3 linked regions of the Martelella mediterranea DSM 17316 genome follow. The protein of the gene in region 2 interacts with the protein of the main gene of each other region in a pairwise test. Links are inferred from orthologs where the notes say so. Each region holds a gene or a part of one and is shown on either strand. Other genes may lie near its edges. The genes, in order: nth, mdeB and groL.

Region 1 (6,605 bases), on a different replicon or contig from region 2:
GTAGCTCTCCTCGATACTCATCACGATCGGCTTTTCGGTGAAAACGGTCAGTCCCGCCTCAAGCCCGGTGCGGATATGGTCGAGATGCATGAAATTGGGCGAACCGATCATCAAGAGATCGAACGTCTCGTTTTCGATCAGCGCTTCGGGCGTGTCATAGGCCCTGCCGGGAGAAATGCCGTCTTTTTCAAGCGTTTCGAGACCTGCGGGTGCCGGATCCACATAGCCCACGATCTCGAAATCGGGGTCCAATTCGGAAAACACCACGCCAAGATAACCCAGACGGAAACCGAGTCCGATAATAGCGACCTTCATGGAGGACTGTTCCCAACATTTTCGTAATTTATTTTCTTCAGACTGAGACAAGAAAGCCGAAACGTCAACAAACTTTCACTAAAAAAATGACTTCATGAAAATGATTTTCAGAAACTTGTCATGGCCTCAATACTGACAGGAGGGCGCGCCGGGATCCGCTGACGCCCGCCACACGACAAAAAAAAGGCCCCGGAAAACCGGGGCCATCCTGAGGTGGAGGGGGGCAAGTCACCTCGGGCATTGCAGCCGATGTTGGGCTTTGCCAGTTTCGGCGGCGAAAGCGGCAGGCTGTTCGTGATCAGTCGACGGGCTGTTGGGCCTCGTCACTGACAGTCATTCCAGCACTCTCCGCGGTGTCGAAACGCTCGGTGCTTTCAATGTCGATGCCGTCGGCGGACACCATCATCCGCAGACCGTCCATCGGGATCGCCGCTGGCTGGAGAGCGAAGGCCGCCGGCGCGGCGGCCAGCAAAAGGACCAGGGCTGAGGGGACCGTGAACCTTGTCATTGCCATTGCTCCTGGAAGAGTGCGACGCCGGAAACCGGCGCGCACGCGTTGTTTGTTGCGTCAGTCGTCGCTCTGGCGAACCTGATCGACGAGCTTCAGCGAACCGTCATCGGAAACGCGGAAGAAATTCACGTAACGGTCGCCAAACTTGTCGGTGCCATTGATCTGGACCGTGGAGCCGACCGGAGCCTTGGACAGCGTGCCGGTTTCCGGAACGGCCGAAGGCTGGATGGCGAAGGCGGCGGGGGCTGCTGCGAGGGCGGCAACGAGCGCTGCGGTTGCTGTGAACTTGTTCATTGTGAATACTCCTTGGGTATTTTTATGCGGAGCGCCTCTTTCGGCGCATTATCATTATTGTTTGCGGTGGGTACTACCGCTTTCAGTCGTCGCTCTGGCGAACCTGATCTACGAGCTTCAGCGAGCCGTCATCGGAAACGCGGAAGAAATTCACGTAACGGTCGCCAAACTTGTCGGTGGCGTTGATCTGGACCGTCGAGCCGACCGGGGCCTTGGAAAGCGTGCCGGTTTCCGGAACGGCCGAAGGCTGGATGGCGAAAGCGGCGGGGGCTGCTGCGAGAGCGGCGACGAGCGCCGTGGCTGCTGCGAACTTGTTCATTGTAAAATATTCCTTAGATATGTGGGCGATGGGTGCGCTGGTGCCAGCGCGCCCATCGCTATGTGTGTCAGTCGTTGCTCTGGCGAACCTGGTCGACCAGCTGCAGCGAGCCGTCTTCGGTCACGCGGAAGAAGTTGACATAGCGGTCGCCGAAATTGTCGGTGCCGTTGATCTGGACCGTGGAGCCGACCGGGGCCTTGGAAAGCGTGCCGGTGTCCGGAACGGCGGAGGGCTGGATGGCGAAGGCCGCGGGGGCTGCTGCGAGAGCGGCGACCAGGGCGGCGGTTGCTGCGAACTTGTTCATGATGAAACTCCTTTGATCATCATTGTGTCGTTTGATGACTGGGAGATGGGTTTTAATCAGTTGATTAACAAGTCTTCATTTTAGAACCGCAGCGTCGTTTTTTTGTTGACGACCCACTCCGAAGTCTTTGATGCCACTCCATTTTTCAGAACGAAACTGCCTGAGCAGCGCGACGAATCGCATTATAAATCAATTGATTAAATCGGTATTGAGGCCATCGCCTAGAAGCCCGCAGGGGCCGTTTCAGGCAACAAAAAACCCGGCCGCGAGGCCGGGTCATTTTTCTATTTTTTGTCAAAAAAACTTCAGGCGTCGAGCTTTTCCGCCACCAGCGTGCGCAATTTTCCGAGGTCCTTGGCGAAATTGCGGATGCCTTCGGCGAGCTTTTCGGTCGCCATCGGGTCCTCGTTCATCATCCAGCGGAAGGTTTTTTCGTCCATGTCGACCTTGTCTTCGGCCTCGAACACATCGGGCGTGAGCTTGCGTTCCAGCTTGCCCTCGTCAGCGGCGAGTTCTTCCAGCAGGTTCGGCGCGATCGTCAGCCGGTCGCAGCCTGCAAGGCCTTCGATTTCGCCGGTATTGCGGAACGAAGCGCCCATGACCACGGTCTTGATGCCGTTGGCCTTGTAGTAATTGTAGATCGAACGGACCGACAGCACGCCCGGATCGGTCTCCGACGTGTAGGTCTCGCCGGTGTCCTTCTTGTACCAGTCGAGGATGCGGCCGACGAAGGGCGAGATCAGGAAGGCGCCGGCATCGGCGCAGGCAATCGCCTGGCACTTGGCGAACAGCAGCGTCAGATTGCAGTCGATGCCTTCCTTCTGCAGGACTTCACAGGCGCGGATGCCTTCCCAGGTCGAGGCGAGCTTGATCAGGATGCGTTCGCGTCCGATGCCGCGCTCGTCATAGGCCTTGATGATCTCGCGCGCCTTGGCAATCGAAGCATCGGTATCAAAGGACAGGTCGGCATCCACTTCGGTGGAGACCCGGCCGGGGACCAGCTTGACCAGCGCAGCACCCACATCGATGGCAAGCCGGCTGGCGACGGCTGCAACGACGTCATCCTTGGCGCCGCCCTGCTCCTTGCCCCACTTGATCGCCTCGGCGAAGGCGTCGTCGAACATGTCGGTGGACAGCGCCTTCAGCACGATCGAGGGATTGGTGGTGCAATCGACCGGTTTCAGTTTCTCGACAGCGCGGATATCGCCGGTATCGGCAACGACCGTGGTCATCTCGCGCAATTGATCTAGCTTGGAAGCCATTTTCCTCATCCTTCCTTCTATGGCCGGGCCCGAAGGCCAGCCGCAATCCTGTTCCGCCGAAGCCGTCGCGGCGCTCCCGCGATGATAGCGGGTCGCGGTGATGCGTTCATGACTGTTCGCAGACATCGGCCCGCCATGCAAGGGCGGCGGTTTCCCGGCGACTATCGCAAGCCGGGCTTTTCAAAGTCAAGAAAGGATATGGAAACGAAGGGCCGAAACGGCAACCGGTTCGGCTGGAATATCCGTTTTGGTCAAGCGCGGCGCTCACGCCTTGCCGGCCTCCCAGCCGAGCATGGCCCGTTTGCGGGTCACGCCCCAGTGATAACCGGTCAAGGCGCCGGACTTGCCGAGCGCGCGGTGACAGGGAACGACGAAGGAGACCGGATTTCGCCCGATCGCAGCGCCGACGGCGCGAGACGCGTTCGGGCGGCCGATCTCGGATGCGATTTCGGAATAGGACTTCGCCTTGCCGAAGGGTATCTTCAAAAGGCTTTCCCAGACCTGAACCTGGAAATCCGTGCCGATCAGAACGACCTTGAGCGGCCGATCCGAGGACCATTCCTCCGGGTCGAATATCCGCCGCGCATAGGCCGCCGTCGCCGGCTCGTCCTCGATATAGGTCGCATTGGGCCAGCGCGCGGTCATGTCCTCGAAGGCGGTGCGCTCCTCGCCCGGATCGGCGAAGGCGACGCCGGCAAGGCCGCGATCGGTGATCATCAGCAGCGACCGGCCGAAGGGCGAGGCATGAAATCCGTAGCGGATCACCAGGCTCTCGCCGCCGCTCTTCCATTCGCCCGGCGACATCGCCTCATGGGTGACGAAAAGATCGTGCAGCCGTCCGGGGCCGGACAGACCGAGTTCATAGGAGGTGTCGAGCACCGGAAGCCGCTCCTTGCCGAGAAGCTCCTTGGCGTGGTCCAGCGTGATCGCCTGCAGAAACGCCTTGGGCGACAGGCCGGCCCAGCGGGTGAAGGTCTTCTGCAGCCCGGTCGGCGACATACCGAGCCGCTCGGCGATGGTCTCGAGCCCCGGCTGTTCACGATAATCCTCGCTGATCATCGTGATCACGCTGCGTACTGTGTCGTAGTCCGCTCCGCAGGGTGTGGTCTCCACGGCGCTGTCGGATATGGTTTCAAATAAGGCGTTCATCGGCTTCGTGCTCCTTCGTCACGGCAGGAAGCACGGTTTCTTTCCGCGCCGCCACCCGATTCTTGCCAGAGGCGCTCAAATGCGCTGTTTCACGGTGGCCAGCGCCTGCCGGAAGGCCCTGGCGAAGCTCTCGCGATCATCGGGATTGAGAAAGGCGCCGATCTCGGTCCGCCGCCCCTCCCCCGCAAGCGCCATCTGGGTGATGCCGAATTCATCGTGACGGTCGACGGTGAAGCGCGCCCAGAATGGATTGTAATGCGCCTCGAGCCGCTTGCCCGCCGGCGTCACCTTGGTGACGGATATCTCGAGCCGCGACACCCGGACATGCTCGCGCTCGAGCGCGCTGCGATAGGACAGCCGGAAGGCGGCATAGAGACCGGCAAAGGCCGCAAGGCAGTAAAGCGCGATCGGCCATGCGCCATGGACGGTGAAATAGAGCACATTCGGCACGAAGCCGAGGGCCGCGAGCATGAGCAGCACGCGAAAACCCTTGCGCCCTAAAGAGCGATGGGGGAAAAGTTCAGCCGAAAAGACCGGCCTGTCATCAAGCGCTTCGGTCATTGCGCGTCGAGCCAGATTGAAAAAATGACAAAAACCAGAACCACAGTCAGCACCCAAAGGCGCAAAAAGTCAAATCGCGCGCGGCCGAGCGCCTATAGCGAGGCGGAAATCCGCGAGATTTTTCGCCGCTTCGAAATCCAGCGGCCGGAGCCGAAGGGCGAGCTCGAGCACACCAACCCGTTCACGCTGCTGGTGGCCGTGGCACTCTCCGCCCAGGCCACCGATGTCGGCGTCAACAAGGCGACCCGGGCGCTGTTTGCGGAGGTCGAGACGCCGCAACAGATGCTGGACCTCGGCGAGGAAGGGCTGATCTCGCATATCAAGACGATCGGGCTTTACCGCAACAAGGCCAAGAACGTGATCGCGATGAGCCGCAAGCTGATCGACGATTTCGGCGGCGAGGTGCCGCGGACGCGCGAAGAGCTGGTGACGCTGCCCGGCGTCGGCCGCAAGACCGCCAATGTGGTGATGTCGATGGCGTTCGGCCATGCGACGATCGCCGTCGACACCCATATCTTCCGCATCGCCAACCGCATCGGCCTCGCGCCCGGCAAGACGCCGGACGAGGTCGAGGCGAAGCTGGAACGGGTGATCCCGGACGAATACCTGTTCCACGCCCACCACTGGCTGATCCTGCACGGCCGTTATGTCTGCAAGGCCCGCAAGCCGGACTGTCCGGCCTGCGTGATCGCCGATATCTGCAAGGCCGCGGAGAAGACCTCGGAAATGCCGGCGCCGCTGGTGCCGATCGGGTGAACCGCGGTCTTCGACCGTTCAGTTTGCTGGCAAAGCTGCCCCACACTCTGCGTCATCCTCGGGCTTGACCCGAGGATCCAGGGCCACACGATGTACGCTTGCCTGAAAAGCCTTTTCCTCAAGGCTGGAGCAGAATGGATGCTCGGATCAAGTCCGAGCATGACCCCTTGGGGATGGCTGACGGACGGGAGAACCGTCACGTCGCCCGGTTTATCAGCAGTCTGGACGGCCTCTCAGACTTGTTAGGCGGCGACCATGCCATGCGGATCGATGACGAATTTCTTCGCCGCCCCGCCATCGAAATCGGCATAGCCGCGCGGGGCGTCGTCGAGCGTTATGAGCTCGACATTCACCGCCTTTGCGATATCCACCCGGCCATAGAGGATCGCCTGCATCAGCGCCCGGTTATAGCGCATCACCGGGCATTGGCCGGTGTGGAAGGAATGCGACTTCGCCCAGCCAAGGCCGAAGCGCAGGCTGAGTGCGCCCTTCTGTGCCGCCTTGTCCGCCGCGCCGGGATCTTCGGTCACGTAAAGACCCGGAATGCCGATCTGGCCGCCGGCGCGGGTCAGGTCCATGGCCGAATTCAGCACGGTGGCCGGCTGCTCGTGGCTGTGATCATGGCCGCAGCCATGGGCCTCGAAACCGACGCAATCGACAAAGGCATCCACCTCCGGCGTGCCGGTGATCTCGGCCACCATGTCTCCTAGCGTCGCATCCTGCCTGAGGTCTATGGCCTCGCAGCCGAAGCTTTTGGCTTGCCGCAAACGCTCGGGGATCATGTCGCCGACGATGACGCAGGCAGCGCCCAGAAGCCTCGCGGAGGCTGCGGCGGCAAGGCCGACCGGCCCGGCGCCGGCGATATAGACGATCGAGCCGGGCCCGACGCCCGCCGTCACGCAGCCGTGGAAGCCGGTCGGGAAGATGTCGGACAGCAGCGTCAGATCGGTGATCTTCTCCATCGCCTGTTCGCGATCGGGGAATTTCAGCAGGTTGAAATCGGCATAGGGCACCATGACGTATTCGGCCTGCCCGCCGACCCAGCCACCCATGTCGACATAACCATAGGCAGCACCCGGGCGCGACGGATTGACGTTGAGGCAGATGCCGGTCTTGCCTTCCTTGCAATTGCGG
Region 2 (7,051 bases):
TCGACGATGGCGATCAGCGAGCCCTGGCTGACCCTGTCGCCTTCACCGACGCACACTTCGACGATCCGCCCGGCAATGGTGGAGGGCACATCCAGCGTGGCCTTGTCGGATTCAAGCGATATGACGGAGTCGTCGATCGATATGGTATCGCCCGGCGCGACATGGATTTCGACGACAGGCACGCTAGAGAAATCGCCGATATCGGGCACGGTGAATTCTATGGTCTTGCTCATGTCCGACACCCTCAAACTGTCCACGGATCCGGCGACGTGCCGTCGATCCCGAACGACTTGAGCGCCTTGGTCAAAGTCTCGGGTTCGCTGTGCCCCGCCCGAACAAGCGCCTCGATTGCAGCAATGGCGATGCTTTCGCGATCGACCTCGAAGAACCGGCGCAGGGCCTCGCGTTGATCGGACCTGCCGAAGCCATCCGTGCCGAGGGCGACAAGACGGCCTTCGACATAGGGAGCGATCATTTCGGGAACGGCGCGGACATAATCGGTCGCGGCGATAATGGGCAGTTCGCCAGGCAGACATGTCTCGACATAGGACTTCGCCCGTTCCTTTTGGGGCGAGAGCCGGTTTCGCCTTTCGACGCTGCGAGCCTCCCGTGAAAGCTCCGAGAAACTCGTCGCCGAAAAGATCTCGGATGCAATGCCGAAATCGTCAGCGAGGATATCGGCGGCGGCGATGACCTCGTTGAGTATCGTGCCGGAGCCGACCAGTCTGACCTTGACTTCGGATTCTGCCTTGCCGCGTTCGCCGAGCTTGTACAGGCCCTTGAGGATTCCGTCCTCGCATCCTTCCGGCATGGATGGCTGGGCGTAGTTCTCGTTCATCACGGTCAGATAATAGAACTCGTCCCTCTGCTCATCCATCATGCGCAGGATGCCCGCATGCATGATCACCGCGAGCTCGTAGGCAAAGGCGGGGTCGTAGGCCTTGCAGTTCGGAATGGTCGCGGCAATCACATGGCTTGCGCCATCCTGGTGCTGCAGCCCCTCGCCGGACAGGGTCGTGCGGCCCGCCGTCGCGCCGAGCAGGAACCCGCGGGCGCGCTGGTCGGCCGCAGCCCAGATCAGGTCGCCGACGCGCTGGAAGCCGAACATCGAATAATAGATGTAGAAGGGCAATGTCGCCGTGTCGTGAACCGAATAGGATGTGGCAGCCGCCGCCCAGGATGAAATGGCGCCGGCTTCCGTAATCCCCTCTTCGAGCAGCTGGCCATTCTTCGCTTCCTTGTAGAACAGCATCGAGCCGGCATCCTCCGGTTCGTAGAGCTGGCCCTCGGGCGCATAAATGCCGATCTGGCGGAACAGGTTATCCATCCCGAAGGTGCGCGCCTCATCGGCGACGATGGGCACGATGCGCGGTCCGACCGACTTGTCCTTCAAGAGCGCGCTGAGCATGCGCACCGCCGCCATCGTGGTCGACATTTCCTTGCCATCCGCCTCCAGCGCGAATTTCGCATAGTCCGCAAGTTCGGGAATGTTGGGCAGCGCGGCGCCCTGAACGGTGGTGCGCCGCGACGGCATCGACCCGCCCAGCGCCTCGCGGCGCGCGCGCAGATAGCGCATTTCCTCGCTGTCATCCGCCGGCTTGTAGAATTTCAGGTCTTCGAGATCTTTCTCGCTCAACGGCAGCTTGAACCGGTCGCGGAAGCTCACCAGCGCTTCCATGTCGAGTTTCTTGGACTGATGGGCCGTCATCCTGCTTTCGCCGGCATTGCCCATGCCGTAGCCCTTCTTGGTCTTGGCGAGGATGACCGTGGGCCGCCCCTTATGCGCCTTGGCGGCGGCAAAAGCGGCATGAAGTTTTCTGAGATCGTGCCCGCCGCGCTTGAGCGTGTGGATCTCGTCGTCGGTCATGTGCGAAACCAGATCGCGCGTGGCCGGGTCGATGTCGAAGAATTTATGGCGGTTGTAGTCGCCGTCCTTGGAGCCGAGATTCTGGTATTCCCCGTCAACGGTTTCGGCAAAGCGCCTGAGCAGGACCAGATCCTTGTCCCGGGCGAAAAGGCCGTCCCACTCCGACCCCCAGAGCACCTTGATGACATTCCAGCCAGCGCCGATAAACAGGCTCTCAAGCTCCTGAATGATCTGGCCGTTGCCGCGCACCGGCCCATCAAGCCGCTGCAGGTTGCAGTTGACGATGAAGGTCAGGTTGTCGAGCTTTTCACGCGCGGCCAGCGTCAGGCCGGCAACCGATTCCGGCTCGTCCATCTCGCCGTCGCCGAACACGCCCCAGACGTGCCGCCCGGCGGTGTCGGCCAATCCGCGGGCTTCGAGGTAACGCATGTAGCGCGCCTGGTAGACGGCGTTCAACGGGCCGATCCCCATCGACCCTGTCGGAAACTGCCAGAAATCCGGCATCAGCCAGGGATGCGGATAGGAACAGAGCCCGTTGCCCGACAGTTCCTGCCGGTAATTGTCAAGCTGCTCTTCCTGCAGCCTGCCTTCCAGGAAGGCGCGCGCGTAAACGCCCGGCGCCGAATGCGGCTGGAAGTAAACGAGATCGCCGCCGAATGTCTCGGTCTTCGCGCGGAAGAAATGATTGAACCCGACCTCGAAAATTTCCGCCACGGAGGCATAGCTGGCGATATGGCCGCCCAGGCCGCCATAGGCCTTGTTGGCGCGAACCACCATGGCCAGCGCGTTCCAACGCATGATCGACGTCAGCTTCTCCTCGATGGCGAGGTTGCCCGGATAGTGCCCCTGAGACGCCACGGGAATCGTGTTCCGGTAGGAGGAATAGGGCTGACCGCCGACAAAAACGCCGTTGCGCCGTCCGACCTCCTCCAACTGCCTGAGCAGGAATTGGGCGCGCGAACTTCCATTGGCCTCGATCACCGCGGTGAGCGCTTCGATCCATTCGCGCGTCTCCAGAGGATCGGGATCAATATGACCGCCAATTTGAAGTTCGACTTTACTCATCGTGCTCGCCTCCCAGACGCAATGTTTTCCCGATCATAGGCGAAGAGACGGAATATGTTCTGCCGTTCATATATTGCAAAAACCAAATAATCAGTCTTTCATGCTGCCAAGCGAAATCTCAAGGAAATAAAATGCGGCAAATCGCACTTGATAAAATAGATAGAAAAATCCTGTCCGAGCTGCAGGTGGATGGCAAGATCACCAATGTGGAACTGTCCGGTCGCGTGGGGCTTTCGCCCTCGCCCTGCCTGCAGCGCGTGCGCGCCCTGGAAGAGGAAGGGGTTATCGACCGCTATGTGGCGTTGGTGGATCCCAAATCCGTCGGCCTGTCGATCAGCGTCTTCATTCAGGTCACGCTCGAACGCCAGGTGGAAAACGCGCTCGAACTGTTCGAGAGCAAGATGGAATCCTATCCCGAGGTCATGGAATGCTACCTGATGACAGGCGACAGCGACTACCTCATTCGCGTGGCGGTCGCCGATGTCGACCTGCTGCAGAAATTCATCATCAATTACCTGACCACGGTCCCCGGGGTCGCGAATATCAAGTCGAGCTTCGCCCTGAAGCAGGTCAAATACAAAACCGCCCTGCCGATCGAAAATGCGCCCTCGGGTTAAGAGCCGCCCTTCGAGAGGGGCGGCCCTTCATCCCATGACCGAGGGAAGATAAAGCGCTATCGGCGGATAAAACACGATCAGCGCCAGGCGACATATATCCGCCACCCAGAACGGCGCTATTCCCCTGAAGATGGCGCCGAGTGAAAGTTCAGGGATAACCGCCTTCATGACAAAGGCATTCATCCCGATCGGCGGCGTCACAAGCGAAATCTCGGTCACGACGACAACCACGATTCCGAACCAGATGAGGTCGAAGCCCAAAAGCGACACGAGCGGGGCGAAGAGCGGAACGGTCAACAACACCATGCCCGCGCCTTCGAACACGCACCCCAACAAGAGATATATGGCCAGAATCAGCCACATCACCTGCATCGGCGACAGGGCCAGCGTCTCCATCCAGGTTTTGAGTTCTGCCGGCATGCGGGCGATTTCTATGAAATTCGAGAAAACGAGCGCTCCGAGCGCCACGGTGAATACCATCGCCGTCATTTTGCCGGCCTCGAAAATCGATTCCAGAAAACCCTTCAATGTTATCCTCTTCCGGATAATGCAGAAGACAAGCGCCCCCACGGCCCCCATGCCGCCCGCCTCCGTGGCGGTGAACATGCCGAAATAGAGCCCGCTGATCACAAAGAAAAACAGCAGCATGACCGGCCACACCCCTTTGAGCGAGGCAAACCGGTATCTCCAGGAAAAACGCTCCCCTCTGGGCCCGATGCCCGGGAATAGCGTCGTCAGTCCGACAACGACCAGCAAATATCCGAAAACCGTCAGAATCCCCGGGAGAATTCCGGCAATGAAAAGCGCGCCAATATCCGACTCCGTTATGATCCCGTAGAGGACCAGGATGACCGAGGGCGGAATGAGAATACCGATCGTCCCGCCAGCGGCAATCGTGCCCGCGGAGAATGACGGGCTGTAGCCGTATTTTATCATCTCCGGAAACGCCACCTTGCCCATGGTGGCCGCCGTCGCGACGGACGATCCGCTCACCGCGGAAAAGCCTCCGCAAGCGACGATGGTGGACATGGCCAACCCGCCGCGAAAACGCCCGAACCAGGCGTAGGAGGTTCTATAGAGATCCGAGGCCAGATCCGCCCGATAGATGAGGTTTCCCATCAGCACGAACAGGGGAACGACGATAAACCCGTATGACATGCTGTTTGAGGTCACCGTCTGGCCCAGCATCGCAAGCGCCGCGTCGGTTCCGCGCACCATCGCGAAACCGCCAAAGCCTACGAGCATCATGCAAAAGCCGAGGGGCACTCCGATAAACGCCAGGGCCAGAAGCAAGCCCATTCCAACCAGACCAGCGATCATAGCTCCCACCCTCCCCCGGCGTGACTTCCCTGCTCTTCGGTCTGACGGCCCCGGATCACCGTCGCCGCCTGGAGGAGAAGAACGGCACAGGTTACGGCGCCCATCAACGCCATGAAGAACATCACGGGATATTGCGGCAACTCAAGAAACGCCGAGGTCACCCCCCACTGCATTGCCTTTTCCGCCTGGTCCCAGAGGCAATAGGTCAAAAGCGCCACGATCGCGGCACTGATCAAATTCAGAACCGCGCCCTGAACGCGCTTCAACATCGCGTTTCGCCCAAAAAAACCATCGATGAGGGAAACGGTGATATGGCCGCGGTCAAACGTGATGAGGGGCAGACCCGCAAAGATCAGGATTCCCATGCCATATTGCTGAATTTCAAAGGCGCCCGGGATCGGCGCGTTGAATACGTAACGACCCACAACATCGAAGAAGGTCAGGACGAGAATGCCCAACAGGGTAACCGTCAAGACAACCTTTAGGAGCGTTTCGAAAACCGTGCTGGCGCGGCTGGTCGCCGTATCTGGAGCGGCGGCCATTCAGTTTTCCAGCTCCTCAAGCTGGGCCCGATAAAAACTGATCACTTCATCAGGATCAAGCCCAAGCCCGGCAACCTTTTCCTTCCACTTTGCAATCGCCGCTTCAACCTCTTCGCTTTGACGCAGTTGGGCTATCTGATCGGCGCCGGCCTCGATGACCTCCATGCCCGCTGGCTCCAGTTCGGCGCGGGCCTGTTCGGTCGCATCATCGAGATTGCCGCCTGCAAGCGCCGCCAGCGCTTCGCCGCTGACTTTCTCGATTGCGGCCCTGTCGGCCTCCGGCATGGCATCCCAGACCTTCTGATTGAAGATGATCGAAGCCGTCGATCGATAAAGGCTGCCCGGATAAAGCGTTGCGTATTTTAGTTCTTCTAGCACACCGAGCCCTTCAACCGAGGAGATTGGCAGGACGGTGCCATCGACCACCCCGCGCTCGACGAGTTCAAATGTATCGACCGCCGGGCGAGAGACAATCACGCCGCCCATGGCAGCGATCACGGGCACGCCATTGGGATTGACCCGCAGCTTGAGACCGCTGACATCCTCGGCCACTTCGACAGGACGCTTGTTGTTCCAGATGTGATTGCCCGTGAGCGCCACCAGCGCGACGACATGGACCCCGTCAATGGGCTCCGCTTCGCGGAAAAACTTCTCATATGCGCGCCACAGAGCAATGGAATGCGCCTTGGCGCTGTCGCGATCGAACAAAACCGGCAGTTCCGAAATCAGCGGCGCAAGCCACTGAGACGCCGTGAAGGATGAAATATTCATCGCCGCATCGGCAACGCCCGCCCGGATCATCTCCAGTTGGCGCGGCGGCGGCGCCAGCGACGAGGCCGTGAAATCGATCTCTATATTGCCATCAGAGGCCTCTTCCACGGCATTGGCCCAGGGCCGAATGACATTGCGCATGATCTCATTATGCTCAGGAAGATAATTGTTGAAGACCACGCTGGTTTCCGCCTTGGCCGAAGCTCCGGTCAGAAGCATCACCGCCATCGCAGCGGTCAGAGTTCTCGATATCATTGGCACGCCTCCCTCTCGGTGCCTGTCGCACCCGGTTTTCATTGCACCGGCCGGCCGAGCCATATTCCGCATCGATGCACGCCGATAGGGTGCATGGTGACAGCCTTGCCGATCCAGATCTGAACGTCTCTCCCTCGCAACTCATTTCATAAAATTGCATGCAATTCAACAATCATTTTTTGATACATGCGAATTTTCGGGTTGTATTACGCGCATATTCCTGCGATTTTCCAGCCAAGAGGATTAAAGAGGTTACAAATTGCATGCAATCACGATCTGCACCGAGCAGCAATACAGAGGCGGTGACAAAGCGCCTGCGTCATTTGATCATGACGGGCGACATATCCCCGGGCGACCGGTTGACCGAGGTCGGACTTGCCAAGCTGCTCGATGTTTCACGCACGCCGGTGCGCCTCGCACTCGCGCGGCTTGAGCAGGAAGACCTGGTTCAAGGAGAACCGCATCGCGGCTTTCGCGTGCGGCGCTTCACCATTGAAGAGATGCGGGAGATCATTGAAGTCCGGGCCACGCTCGAGGGCATGTCGGCGCGACTTGCCGCAGAGAGAGGCGGATTTCAACAATACGAAGATGAAATGATGCAATGCATCGCGATC
Region 3 (6,599 bases), on a different replicon or contig from region 2:
CACTGAAGCTTGCCGATTTCCCGGCCGTTTCGGCTTGGGTCGAACGCTGCGCCGATCGTCCGGCCAGCGTGAAGGGCTTCACGGTGCCTGCCGCCGGCTGAGTTTCGGTCTGATGGCTTATGATTTCGGGCGCGGCGAAGGCTGCGCCCTTTATATTTGAGGTTCTGCATTCGGCATGGAACCGCTTCGGCGAACGGGACGTTTGATGGGTATCCGAATGACGGGTGCCAACCGAGGAGAATCCAATGACAAAGCAGAAAACGCTCGACGACCTGTTTCTTGATACGCTGAAAGATATCTATTTCGCCGAACGCCAGATCCTGAAGGCGCTGCCGAAAATGGCCCGCGCGGCGAGTTCCGAAGACCTGGCGGAAGCCTTCCGCAACCACAAGGAGGAAACCGAGGGCCAGGTGGAACGCCTGCAGCAGGTTTTCGAAATTCTTGGCAAGCCGGCTCGCGGCAAGACCTGCGAGGCGATCCAGGGCATCATCGCCGAGGGCGAGGAAATCATCGAGGAGTTCAAGGGCGCGCCCGCGCTGGACGCCGGCCTGATTTCGTCCGCCCAGGCTGTAGAACACTACGAAATGGCCCGCTACGGCACGCTGCTCGCCTGGGCCCGCCAGCTTGGCAAGAAAGATGTGGTCAAGCTTCTCGAGGAAACCTTCGAGCAGGAATCCAAGGCCGATCTGGAGCTGTCGAAACTGGCGGAAAAATCCGTCAACGCCAGCGCCGAGGCGGCTTAAGGCCGAATTCGCGCCCTCGCGAAGAAGGCCGGTCCGTCAACCTTCAGCTTGTTGGCGGACCGTGTCGCCTATCTTGCGTCATCCTCGGGCTTGACCCGAGGATCCAGGCGGAACAGCACAGAATTAACGGTACCACTCTGAGCACCGGATCCGCAGTATGGATGCTCGTGTCAAGCCCGAGCATTGTTTGTCGGATCTGCGCTATTGTTGTGATGCAGCTGCGGGCCGTTGGCTTGCCCGCAGCTGCTGCAACAGCCGACCGTCCGAGCATTGGGTGGAACACCCGCTGTCATCAAGGTCACTGTTGCACCGAGCAACCGCTTGAAGAGTTGATTGGGCCGCTGATTGCCACGCCCGCAAACAATCCCAAGCATGCCTTGAAAGGATAGCATCGCCATGGTCGTTTTGCATCACCCTCCGCACATCTGTCTTGGTTGCGACGTTGCAAAGGACACGATCGCCGTTTCCTGCGGCGGTCCGGCCACCGTCATCGCCAATCGCAGCAGGGATATTCGTCGCTTCCTGCGAAACTGCGAGGCAGATCTGGTCATCTGCGAACCCACCGGCGGGTATGAAACCGTCCTGATCGAAGAGTGCCTGCGGCGCGGCCTTGCCGTCCACCGGGCCGATACGCGCAGGCTCAAGGCCTTCATTCGTTCGCGTGGACGGGTCGGCAAGAGCGATGCGATCGATGCCCGGGAAATGGTCGCCTATGGCATGGAACGCTGGGCAAGCCTGTCCCTGTGGCAGGCTGAAAACCCTGAAGAGGCAAGGCTCAAGGCCCTTGTGCGCCGCCGCGCCGATCTGGTCGCCATCAGGGTCGCCGAGCAAAACCGCGCCATGGCGCCGGGCGGACGTGAACTTGCCGTCACCTTCAAGGCCATGCTCGCTGCCATCAATCGCCAGATCGCGCTGCTCGACAAGGAAATCCGCATGCTCATGCGCAGCGAAGCCTTTGCAGCCAGGGCCAGCATCGCAATGGCGATGACCGGCATCGCGGAGACAACCGCCGCCGCCCTGATCGCCACAATGCCCGAACTCGGGACGCTGGATCGAAAGAAGGCGGCGGCGCTGGCCGGCCTGGCGCCGCACCCAAACGAGAGCGGCAACTAGATCGGTTACCGGAGAATGCGCGGCGGCAGACCCGTCATGCGCACCATCCTGTTCATGCCGGCCATGCAGGCCGCCCGCGGAAGGGGCGAGTTCGCCGCCTTCTACAAGCGCCTTGTCGAAGCCGGCAAAAAGCCAATCGTCGCGATCGCAGCAGTCATGCGAAAAATCGTCGTGACCCTCAATGCAAGGTTCACAGAGAAAGTCATCCAACAGAGTTGATGACACAGGTGGGGGACCGAGTATCACGAACTCCGAGACTGACGGCTATGTCAGCAAACGGAGGGCGGTTCGCCGCCCTTTTTTGCGGTCCGTTCTATCAGAACTTGAAACCGATGCCGGCGGTGATGCTGGCCTGAGACAGTTTCGTATCATCAAGGCCCGGTAGGCCGGTCGCCTGAGTGACGAGATCGGTCTTGCCGTAATCGCTATAGCTCGCCTTCAGTCGCCCGAAGACATGTTCGTTGAAGGCGTAATCAACGCCGAGGCCAGCGGTCCAGCCGTTCAACACATCATCGTAATCCTGACCGGTGAGCGAAAAGCTGCCCTCTAGCCGGGTCGAGACGAAGCCGCCCGAGGCATAGACGAGCGCCTTGCCCCAGGCATAGCCAAGCCGTCCCTCCACGCTTGCCCGCCACTCGGTCCCGAAAGTCACGCTCTGGCCGTTCAGGATCGGGAGCGGGGAGGAGACGACGTAGTCATTGTCGTTCCAGTTATAGCTGTAGGCGCCTTCGATGCCGATCACCATGCGGTTGTCGAGCTGATGGTCGTAACCGACGAAAACGCCCGCCGTGCCGCCGGAGGCCGCCTCGGTCTTGCCGGCGGTAAAGACGGTTTCCGGTATTTCCCCGGCCAGCCAGCCATAGCCGCCTTCCGCGCCGAAATAGAAGCCCGACCAGTCAACAACCGCCAGCGATGGCGGCGCGGCGGGCATGGAGATATCCGCTGCTCCCGCAGCGGAAGCGGCAAGGAAGGCGGCAAGAACTGTGCAGGGGAGGAGCTTCATCGGGATCTTTCATCTGAGCGAGCGGAGTTGATGAAAGGCAATATCATCCTGCTCGCCGAGATGAAGCTTTCGGGCTGCTAAGACGCAAGAACCGAACGGGCGTGTTGCAGATAGAACACAAAAAGGCGACGCCGAAGCGCCGCCTTTCTTATTCCGGATAGGACCGGGCTTTATTCTGTAATCAGGCTTATCGCCTGGTTACATCATGCCGCCAGTTTGGCGCGCTTGCCGCGCCAAACCATTGAGCATGATGGGCGTGCTATTCTGTAATCAGGCTTTTGCCTGATTACATCATGCCGCCCATGCCGCCCATTCCACCCATGCCGCCCATGTCGGGCATGCCGCCGCCGGCGCTTTCCTTCTTCGGAGCATCGGCGATCATGGCTTCGGTGGTGATCAGCAGCGAGGCAACCGAGGCTGCGTTCTGCAGGGCCGTGCGGACAACCTTGACCGGGTCGACGATACCCATGGCGATCATGTCGCCATATTCGCCGGTCTGGGCGTTGTAGCCGAAGTTGTCGTCGTTCTTGTCGAGGATCTTGCCGACGACGATCGAAGCTTCGTCACCCGCATTGGTCGCGATCTGGCGAACCAGCGACTGGAGCGCACGGCGAACGATGTTGATGCCGGCTTCCTGGTCGTCGTTCTCGCCCTTGGAGGCGATCTTGGTGGAGGAGCGCAGCAGGGCCACGCCACCGCCGGGCACGATGCCTTCCTGAACGGCCGCGCGCGTCGCGTTCAGAGCGTCGTCGATGCGGTCCTTCTTTTCCTTCACTTCGACTTCCGTCGAGCCGCCAACGCGGATCACGGCAACGCCGCCGGCGAGCTTGGCAAGACGTTCCTGCAGCTTTTCGCGGTCGTAGTCGGAGGTGGTTTCCTCGATCTGGGCCTTGATCTGGGCAACACGGGCTTCGATGTCGGACTTCTGGCCGGCACCGTCGACAACCGTGGTGTTTTCCTTGGTGATCGAGACCTTCTTGGCAGTGCCGAGCATGTCGAGGGTGACATTTTCGAGCTTGATGCCGAGATCTTCGGAGATGACCGTGCCGCCCGTCAGGATGGCGAGGTCTTCGAGCATGGCCTTGCGGCGATCGCCGAAGCCAGGCGCCTTGACGGCTGCGATCTTGAGACCGCCACGCAGCTTGTTGACGACGAGGGTCGCAAGTGCTTCGCCTTCAACGTCTTCAGCAATGATCAGGAGCGGCTTGTTGGACTGAACGACAGCTTCCAGAACCGGCAGGAGAGCCTGAAGGTTGGAGAGCTTCTTTTCGTGCAGCAGGATGTAGGCGTCTTCCAGTTCTGCGACCATCTTCTCGGAGTTGGTCACGAAGTAGGGCGACAGGTAGCCGCGGTCGAACTGCATGCCTTCGACGACTTCGAGTTCGGTTTCGGCGGTCTTGGCTTCTTCAACCGTGATGACGCCTTCGTTGCCGACCTTCTGCATGGCGGCGGCAATGTCTTCGCCGATCTGCTTTTCGCCATTGGCGGAAATGGTGCCGACCTGGGCGACTTCTTCCGACGTGTTGATCTTCTTGGCCTTGGCCTGGAGGTCCTTGACGACTTCGGCGACGGCGAGGTCGATGCCGCGCTTCAGGTCCATCGGGTTCATGCCGGCGGCAACGGCCTTGTTGCCTTCGCGGATGATCGAGGAAGCGAGAACGGTTGCCGTCGTGGTGCCGTCACCGGCGATGTCGTTGGTCTTCGAAGCAACTTCGCGGACCATCTGGGCGCCCATGTTCTCGAACTTGTCTTCCAGTTCGATTTCCTTGGCGACCGAAACACCGTCCTTGGTGATGCGCGGCGCGCCGAAGGACTTTTCGATAACGACGTTGCGACCCTTGGGGCCAAGCGTGACCTTCACGGCGTCAGCGAGCACGTCAACACCGTGCATCATCTTTTCGCGCGCAGAGCGGCCGAATTTGATTTCTTTAGCAGCCATTTGAAAACTCCTGGTTTATCAAAACCTTATGGGCATATGCCCGGCTGGTTGGAAAGGTGGATCGTGGGAAGGCGCTTGATTAAGCGACGATGCCCATGATGTCGGCTTCCTTCATGATCAGAAGGTCTTCGCCGTCGAGCTTGACTTCGGTGCCCGACCACTTGCCGAACAGAACGCGGTCGCCGACCTTGACGTCGAGCGCGACAACATTGCCGCTGTCGTCACGGGCGCCGTTGCCGACGGCGACGATTTCGCCTTCCTGCGGCTTTTCCTTGGCGGTGTCGGGGATGATGATGCCACCCTTGGTCTTTTCTTCAGACTCCACGCGGCGTACAACGACGCGGTCGTGCAGGGGGCGGAAAGAAATGCTTGCCATTGTCTATACCCTCGATCGAATGACATTCGCGACCGTTTTTGCGGTCGCATGGATCAGTGTTAGCACTCCTCACTAGAGAGTGCTAATAGCGGTGATTTAAGAAGGGGAAGAAGCGGTGTCAAGAAACGGCTTCAAGTTTTTTTGATCGCCGTCGGAACTTTTTCAGGCCGCCTATTGCCGGGCTTCATACAGGTTTTATGCCGTGATCGTAACCCCGGCCCTTGATATCAATGCGGAATCATTTCCACTCGGATTGCGAGGACATTGTGACGGCCGCTGCAACAGAGGATAAAAAGCCGGACTTCAGCGAGCTTGTCAGCGTTTTCGCGCGTATCGGGCTGTTGTCCTTCGGCGGGCCGGCCGGCCAGATCGCGCTGATGCATCGGATCATCGTTGACGAGAAGCGCTGGCTTCCGCCCGACCGATACCTTCACGCCCTCAACTACTGCATGCTGCTGCCCGGTCCCGAGGCCCAGCAACTGGCGACCTATGTCGGCTGGATGCTCCATGGCGTGCGGGGCGGCATCGCCGCGGGCCTGTTGTTCGTGCTGCCGGGCTTCGTCCTGATCGTCGCGCTCGCGGCGCTCTATGCCACGCTCGGCGATGCCGCCTGGCTGGAAGCGATCTTCATGGGGCTGAAGGCGGCGGTGCTCGCCATCGTCGTGCAGGCGTTGTGGCGCATGGCGGGGCGCTCGCTGAAGGGGCCGGTGTCGGTGGGGCTCGCGCTCGCGGCCTTTCTGGCGCTGTTCGTCTTCGGCGTGGCCTTTCCGGTCGTGGTGCTGGCGGCCGGGCTCGTCGGCTATGTGTTCATGCGGCGGCCGGTGGCGGCCGCGCCTGATATCCCGGTGAAGCGGGATTGGCGCAGGCGCGGCGTCTCCACCGCGGCGACGCTGCTGTTGTGGACCGCGATCTGGCTGCTGCCGCTCATCGTGCTGGTCCCGTTCGGCGAATTCCACACGCTGGCCGATATTTTCGGCTTCTTCGTCAAGATCGCGCTGTTTTCCTTCGGAGGGGCCTATGCGGTGCTGACCTATGTGGCGCAGGAGGCGGTGGCCACCTATCACTGGCTGACGCCGGCCGAGATGATGGACGGGCTGGCCCTTGCCGAGACGACGCCGGGGCCGTTGGTGCTGGTGCTGTGCTTCGTCGGCTTTCTGGCGGCCCATGCCGCGCCGGTCTTCGCCGCGCCGCTTGTCTCCGGCCTCATCGGCGCGGTTCTGACCGCCTGGGCGATCTTCGTGCCAAGCTTCCTGTTCATCTTCGCCGGCGCGCCCTATGTCGAGGACCTGCGCCGCAATGCGGCGCTTTCCGGCGCGCTTGCCGGCATCGGCGCGGCGATCGTCGGCGTGATTGCCAATCTTTCGCTCTGGTTCGCGCTCAACGTCCTGTTCAGCTCGGTCGACCGGATCGCGCTGTTTTCGCTGC

What was found.
Region 1: the proteins of mdeB (region 2) and nth interact in binary tests that used the Escherichia coli proteins (3 or more experiments, as listed by UniProt). The link is inferred for Martelella mediterranea DSM 17316 from one-to-one orthologs.
Region 3: the proteins of mdeB (region 2) and groL interact in binary tests that used the Escherichia coli proteins (3 or more experiments, as listed by UniProt). The link is inferred for Martelella mediterranea DSM 17316 from one-to-one orthologs.

The regions. Positions count from the first base shown.
Region 1 is NZ_CP020330.1:1,012,590-1,019,194, forward strand. What follows is about bases 3,769-6,605. They hold nth (endonuclease III), read left to right. Parts: upstream 3,769-4,739; coding sequence 4,740-5,471; downstream 5,472-6,605. Other genes in these bases: Mame_RS04650 (methylated-DNA--[protein]-cysteine S-methyltransferase), read right to left, coding at 3,769-4,154; Mame_RS04655 (DUF2244 domain-containing protein), read right to left, coding at 4,230-4,715; fdhA (formaldehyde dehydrogenase, glutathione-independent), read right to left, coding at 5,714-6,605. In the rest of the region: Mame_RS04620 (Gfo/Idh/MocA family protein), read right to left, coding at 1-315; Mame_RS04625 (hypothetical protein), read right to left, coding at 614-823; Mame_RS04630 (hypothetical protein), read right to left, coding at 884-1,120; Mame_RS04635 (hypothetical protein), read right to left, coding at 1,203-1,439; Mame_RS04640 (hypothetical protein), read right to left, coding at 1,507-1,743; tal (transaldolase), read right to left, coding at 2,049-3,005; more of Mame_RS04650, read right to left, coding at 3,270-3,768. UniProt on the Escherichia coli protein: DNA repair enzyme that has both DNA N-glycosylase activity and AP-lyase activity. The DNA N-glycosylase activity releases various damaged pyrimidines from DNA by cleaving the N-glycosidic bond, leaving an AP (apurinic/apyrimidinic) site.
Region 2 is NZ_CP020331.1:322,195-329,245, reverse strand. The notes cover bases 45-3,327. They hold mdeB (alpha-ketoglutarate dehydrogenase), read right to left. Parts: upstream 2,933-3,327; coding sequence 245-2,932; downstream 45-244. Other genes in these bases: Mame_RS23285 (Lrp/AsnC family transcriptional regulator), read left to right, coding at 3,064-3,327; Mame_RS23295 (dihydrolipoyllysine-residue acetyltransferase), read right to left, coding at 45-233. Also shown: more of Mame_RS23295, read right to left, coding at 1-44; more of Mame_RS23285, read left to right, coding at 3,328-3,549; Mame_RS23280 (TRAP transporter large permease), read right to left, coding at 3,577-4,869; Mame_RS23275 (TRAP transporter small permease), read right to left, coding at 4,866-5,411; TRAP transporter substrate-binding protein DctP, read right to left, coding at 5,412-6,437; Mame_RS23265 (GntR family transcriptional regulator), read left to right, coding at 6,596-7,051. UniProt on the Escherichia coli protein: Component of the pyruvate dehydrogenase (PDH) complex, that catalyzes the overall conversion of pyruvate to acetyl-CoA and CO(2).
Region 3 is NZ_CP020330.1:4,165,734-4,172,332, reverse strand. The notes cover bases 2,473-5,303. They hold groL (chaperonin GroEL), read right to left. Parts: upstream 4,799-5,303; coding sequence 3,146-4,798; downstream 2,473-3,145. Other genes in these bases: groES (co-chaperone GroES), read right to left, coding at 4,878-5,174; Mame_RS19415 (outer membrane protein), read right to left, coding at 2,473-2,859. Outside these bases: Mame_RS19430 (glutathione binding-like protein), read left to right, coding at 1-101; Mame_RS19425 (YciE/YciF ferroxidase family protein), read left to right, coding at 246-743; Mame_RS19420 (IS110 family transposase), read left to right, coding at 1,140-1,856; Mame_RS27385 (hypothetical protein), read left to right, coding at 1,872-2,075; more of Mame_RS19415, read right to left, coding at 2,173-2,472; chrA (chromate efflux transporter), read left to right, coding at 5,405-6,599.